Regions from separate parts of the Marinomonas sp. 15G6-16 genome, predicted to be linked through region 2. Evidence: predicted binding sites of a transcription regulator. Region 2 holds the regulator's gene; the other holds the start of a gene.
What was found. Region 2 encodes PhoB, which activates phosphate uptake and scavenging genes when phosphate is short. Its sites were predicted from a motif close to TGTCATANNNNTGTCANA; they were not measured.
Positions count from the first base shown of each region.

Region 1 (3,165 bases), 280 kb from region 2:
TTGTTTGATCACTATGCGCCAAAAGTAAGAGCTTTTTGCCTTGCAAAACAGCCAGGTGCCAACCTCATGGCGGACGATATCGCCCAAGAGGTCATGATTCGTATTTGGAACAAAGCACACACTTATAAAAAAGAGTCTGCTTCATTAAATACATGGGTTTTCACGCTAGCAAGAAATGCTCGTATTGATTACTTGCGTAAAAATAGCCGCCATCAGTCTGATATTGACCCTGAGTATTTATGGCAAAACGTGGTAGATGAAAATGCAGACCCGTTCAAAGATGCTCAACAACACAGAGATCAAGAACGTATTAGAGAAGGTCTAGATAAATTGCCAGCCGATCAAAAACAGGTTTTGGCCAAAGTTTATTTAGAAGGCAAAACGCACAAAGAAGCTGCGGAGGAATTATCGCTTCCATTAGGAACGATCAAATCCAGAGTTCGCCTCGCCTTACACAAACTCACTATTTACATTAAGAGGTAGTATCGATGACTCTTTATCATCCATCGATTGAAATGCTAACTGACTATGCTGCTGGCTCATTACCTTTGGCACATTCATTATGCGTGTCTGCTCATTTAGAGCATTGTCGCGAATGCCAACAACAGGTAAGAAAGCTAGAAATGGTTGGCTCTCATCTTTTTGATCAAGCAGTAACAGATCATCACCATCTTAATTCACTGAAAGAAAGCCTACTTAAGAAGCTAACGCAAGCCGAAAGCAAGCAGGACGAAGAAGTGCTTCAAGCTACAACTGAGCCAAAAACCACAGAAGAAAAGTTTTGGGATAACTACAAAATCCCAAACAGCTTACGCCAATTTATCAGCAACAGTTATGAAGAATTAAACTGGATGCGACTGTCGCCTTCATTCAAAATTGCGACGTTACACAATGAAAAAGGCGGCGCTCAAATTGCCTTAACCAGAGTGAAAGCTGGCTCGCATATGCCTCATCACGCTCACACGGGTGAAGAAATCACCTTGGTTTTAGAAGGCGCGTTCTCAGATGAAAGTGGCGTGTACCGCAAAGGCGACTTTATTAGTCGTGATGCGAGCCATAAGCATAAGCCTATTGTCACCAAGGACGCTGAATGTATTTGTTTAACCGTGCTCGATGCTCCGATTGAATTCACTGGTTGGTTGGCTCGACTGCTGAATCCAATTATTCGCCGATATCACCCTTATTCCGGAGCCTAACAGCGAATAGCCGTGATTTTCACAGTAAAACAGTAGCTTATGTGGCTAAACACTAACCAATAACAGGCAAGTTGACTGAATTTCTGATATAGTCCTTGTTCACTCAAATAACAAGGACTATTTATTATGGCAACTAAAAAGAAACAGCCAGCTGCTTCGGAAACTTCGGAATCCATTGAAAAGCAGATGCAGGAGTTCCTTGCTCGCGGTGGACAGATAGATAAAATCGACTCAGGTGTTAGCGGTCAATCTCAACTAACAGGCTCACGTCATATCTCTCTAGGTAACAGTAAAACAAAGGCACAATAAGCATTTGGGATTCCCTGAACTTATTGGCTTTTTCCATTTGTACGCCAACTCTATAAACGCTGTTTTAGAGAAAACTCTAAACAAACAATAGGTTGGCGCATCAAATTTATAAACCGACTTTTTATAGAACGAAAATCAACCTATGCTAACAGAATCAGATCGCGCTTTTTTTCGCCCTAAATGGCGACGAGTCACAGCCACTGTATTTTGTGCTGCTTGGTCGGTTCTTGAATGGGTTTCTAACGAGCCATTCTGGGCAGTGGTTGCTGCTGGTTTTACCCTTTATTGTCTTTGGAATTTTTTCTACACGTACAAAGACGAATAAGACTTTTTCTAAATAAACGATTCCTTCTCCTCTCGACTGTATTTCACATACAAACTGGTCACATTTTCGACATACAATTGTCACCTAGCTGTCACATTTTCACTCTACTCTCCTATAAGACATAAAAATTCTTTTTAGAGCGGAGCAACACTGTGATACAAGTCGAGCAAATGATTGCTAACAAATCACCTCAATTTTTCGACAAAAGCCCCCTTATTACACGCCCTACGTTAAGCGTCTTAAAACGCTTATTCCACGAAAGTGAAGTAAACCAATTCCTGGAAAAAAACGACGGCTGTGTCGGCTTCGAATTTATTGATCGTGTGTTAGATCATTTCAACTTTAGTTATCACGTAAGCCAAGTAGATCGCCGCAACATTCCTGCAAGCGGACGCACAATGATCATTGCCAATCACCCTCTTGGCGCCTTGGACGGATTGGCTCTGTTAAGATTGGTTGGCGAAATTCGCCCTGATGTAAAAATCGTCGCAAATGATTTGCTCATGGGATTTGATGGATTAAGAAACCTTGTTTTGCCTGTCGACAACATCGGCGGCAAAACAGGTCGTCAGCAACTCAAAGCCATTATGAGTTGTCTGCACAATGAAGAAGCCGTGATTATCTTCCCTGCTGGCGAAGTGTCGCGTATTTCTCCAAGTGGTGTAAAAGACCAAAAGTGGAATCAGAACTACCTCAAACTGGCACAAAAAACCAACAGCCCGTTATTGCCTGTTCACATTGGTGGCCGTAACTCTATGTTGTTTTACACCAGCTCAATTGTCTATCGCCCTCTTTCCACCATCCAACTTGCTAATGAAATGTTCCGTCAAAAAAACCGTAGAATTCCTATGCAAGTCGGTCAAGCCATTCCGATTCAAGAATTAGCACAGCTGCCACTTAGCGATAAAGAGAAAAACAAACTGGTTAAACGCCATTTATATCGCATAGCAAAAGGCAAAAAACCATTACTAAAAACCGAGAAAACCGTCGAACATCCTCAAAATCGACAGTTAATCAAACACGAACTGAAACAATCCGAACACCTTGGCAGCACCAAAGACAACAAACAAATCTATCTTTTTGATTACGATCCAATGTCTGTGACCATGAAAGAAATTGGCCGTTTACGTGAAATTGCCTTCCGCAAAGTCGGTGAAGGCACAGGCGAACGCTCAGATTTGGATAAGTTCGACCAACATTACCGCCACTTAATCCTTTGGGATGAAGAAGAGCTCGAAATCGTTGGCGCTTATCGCATTGGTGAAGTGGCTCGTTACATGAAAGAAGAAAAGCCAAATAAGATTTACAGTGCCGAGTTATTCCAGTATTCCTGCG
Region 1 is NZ_CM147916.1:2,066,077-2,069,241, reverse strand. Features, by position in the region: gene AC0L46_RS09955 (sigma-70 family RNA polymerase sigma factor) at 1-483, shown strand, start outside; gene AC0L46_RS09950 (ChrR family anti-sigma-E factor) at 489-1,196, shown strand; gene AC0L46_RS09945 (hypothetical protein) at 1,323-1,505, shown strand; gene AC0L46_RS09940 (hypothetical protein) at 1,648-1,830, shown strand; gene olsF (bifunctional ornithine lipid synthase OlsF) at 1,983-3,165, shown strand, end outside.
Region 1: the regulator PhoB is predicted to act here: its motif matches at 1,909-1,926, upstream of olsF (bifunctional ornithine lipid synthase OlsF).

Region 2 (3,165 bases):
GATTTGGAGCATAAAGGCGCAGTGAACCGTTTAAACTATTATGTGCAATCAGTGTCTACGACAGAGAAGAAGCATGATTCAACCTTCTTAACCGTGACCTTGAGCTTAATCGACCAAGACAAGGAAAAAGAAGACTTTATCGCACAACTGTTTAACAGCTTATAAACGGGCGTGAAGGTGTTTAGGTAATAAATAGGGAAGCAAATGGCTTCCCTATTTTTTTGTAGGCAGCTTAGCTTTCATTGCCTTTGAAAATGAGAGTCGAGACAGACTCATGTTGTGTTCGGTTGGCTGGGAAATAGCAGGAAAAAGTACTGCCATGACCTGGTTGGCTGCGGATTTGAAGCTTAGCATCGTGATGTAGCAACACATGCTTCACTATGGCTAACCCAAGGCCTGTTCCTCCAGTTTTTGAACCTCTTCCTTTGTCTACCCTAAAGAAGCGTTCAGTGAGCCTAGGAATGTGTCTAGGGTCTATTCCTAAACCAGCATCTTTTACAGAGAATACACCATTGAGATGGCTAGATTCCCATTTAATTTCCACTTCGCCGCCATCCGGTGAGTACTTGATGGCGTTTACGATTAGGTTAGAAAAAGCGCTATACAGCTCTTTGTAAGAACCGTAGACATAAGCTTCAGCAGGAATTTTGACTGAGATGATGTGCTGCTCAGTCACAATGGATTCCGCGGCACTTTGAATCGAATGCACAATGTCTAAGACTTTGTGCCACTGATTCTCTTCACGTTTTTCATCGCTTTCTAAGCGAGATAAAAGAAGCAAGTCTTCAATAAGGTGCTCCATGCGCTCAGACTGCTCAGACATGTTCACTATGCCTTTTTGCATGCTTTTCGGCAGACTGTCTTTAAACATGTCGAGGGTTTCTAAATAACCTTTAATTACAGTCAAAGGTGTCTTGAGCTCGTGAGAGGCGTTGGCGACAAAGTCTTTTCGCATTTGTTCAAGAAGATGTAAGCGAGTGACATCACGGACAAAAATAAGGTGATCGTTTTTATCGTACAGTGTTGTTTGTATTTCCAGATAAACGCCTTCTTTTGCAGGGGATTTAATAACCAGTGGTTCCCCAAAACGTTTTTGTGAGAAATAGCGGAAAAACTCCGGACTGCGAACGATGTTGGTGATTATCTGACCTCGGTCTACAGGGCGCATAAGACCAAAGAAGTGAGCTGCAGAATTGTTCCACCACTCTAAATTACCTTGGTTGTCCGCCATAATCACGCCTTCTTTTAAGGCGGTCGTCGAGCTTTCGATTCGCGTTAATGCTTGGCGCATTCGACGTTTTGATTTACGTTGCTTTTTCTGCAAACGGTAAACGGCATCAAAAACGTCTCCCCAAATGCCACTGGCTTCCGGAGGTGACGCCTTACTGGAATAGCGTAACCAGCTATGGAATTGATAAAGCTGGTACAGCTGCCAATACAAAGACCCTAAAACATACAGCAATAATACCCCTAATAACTGACCAATGATCAGGCCAATGACAATGCAAGCTGCAAGACCTGACAGCCAACTTAGTATGGTATTTCGCCAAATGTTTTTCATGCGGACCTTTTTGCTGAGAATCGGTAGCCTGTTCCTCGAACGGTTTGTATCAAGGAGTCGTGAGAGCTGCCAATGGCTTTGCGTAAACGACGAATATGAACATCAACGGTGCGTTCTTCTACATAGACATTACCACCCCAAACCTGATCTAGAAGTTGTGCTCTAGAGTAGGCGCGTTCTTGGTGTGTCATTAAGAATTTTAGCAATCTGTATTCCGTTGGCCCCATATCCAAAGGGCGAGCCCCTATTGTGACTCGTTGACTGATAGGGTCTAGCATTAGCCCTTCAATTTCAATCGGTTCATCAATGCCTTGAGGTGTTGCTCGGCGTAATACGGCTTTTAATCTCGCGACCAATTCACGAGGAGAGAAAGGTTTAGTGATGTAGTCATCCGCACCAACCTCTAAGCCTTGTATTTTGTTGTCTTCTTCACTTTTCGCCGTCAACATGATGACTGGAATTTCAGCCGTTGTGTTGTCTTTCTTCAAGCGACGAGTGAGTTCAATCCCACTGCCGCCAGGCATCATCCAATCAACAAGAATTAAATCTGGTCGATGGTCGACGATAATTTCGTGGGCTTGCTGAATATTTTCGGCTTCTAAATATTCATAGCCTGCCATTTCTAGAGCAATCGCGATCATTTCGCGTATTGAAGACTCGTCATCAATAATTAATACTTTTTTACCGGTCACAGGATCTACCCTCATCTCAGGAACGGTTTTATTAAAGCCGCCAAATGTGACAGTTTGGTTAAAATGTCACAACTTTGCCATATATTACAGAAAATAGCTTAAATTTAGACCAACGAAGAGACAAAAGCCAATGCGGTTATTGTCTAGAAATGATCGGAAGCAGGCGGCTTTATCACGGCTCCGAGCCTGCTTAAATTGCAAATAAAATAACCCTGCACAACACACAAGGGCAATAAAATACGGCCAACCTAATCCAGCCAGTAACCCGACCCAAGTTAAGAGAGACAAAGTCAGACCTTGCAGACAAAGAATGATAAGCAAGTCGTGCTCCCCAAATAAGATGGCTGTCGATTTGATGCCGACTTTGAGGTCATCTTCGCGGTCTGTCATCGCATAATAGGTATCGTATGCGATCGTCCAGAAGCAGTTGGCAACGAACAGCATCCAAAGTATAGGGTCGCTTAAGTCTCCGCCTTGAGCACTGTGCGCCATAGGTATTGCCCAAGAAAAAGCCAAACCTAGGAACAGCTGAGGTAAGTGAGTATATCGCTTCATAAAAGGATAAAGTGCAGCAAGGCCTAATCCGACAAATGACAATAAAATGGTTCGAACGTCAGTGAAAAGAACTAAAATAAAGCTTACTGTGCAAAGTACTGCGAAAAGCGCGAGAGCTTCTTTTGCAGATACGCGACCCGAAGGCAATGGTCGATTCTTGGTACGCTCAACGCTGCCATCTACTTTTCTATCGGCATAATCATTAATTACGCAGCCAGCAGAGCGCATACTAAATACGCCTAAAATGAATATAACAACGAGGTGCCAATCAGGCATACCATCAGAGGCGAGCCATAGCGCCCATAATGTTGGCCACATCAATAACAAAGACCCGATAGGGCGATCGAATCGCGTTAG
Region 2 is NZ_CM147916.1:1,783,689-1,786,853, forward strand. Features, by position in the region: gene AC0L46_RS08640 (response regulator) at 1-165, shown strand, start outside; gene phoR (phosphate regulon sensor histidine kinase PhoR) at 233-1,561, opposite strand; gene phoB (phosphate regulon transcriptional regulator PhoB) at 1,558-2,253, opposite strand; gene ubiA (4-hydroxybenzoate octaprenyltransferase) at 2,338-3,165, opposite strand, start outside.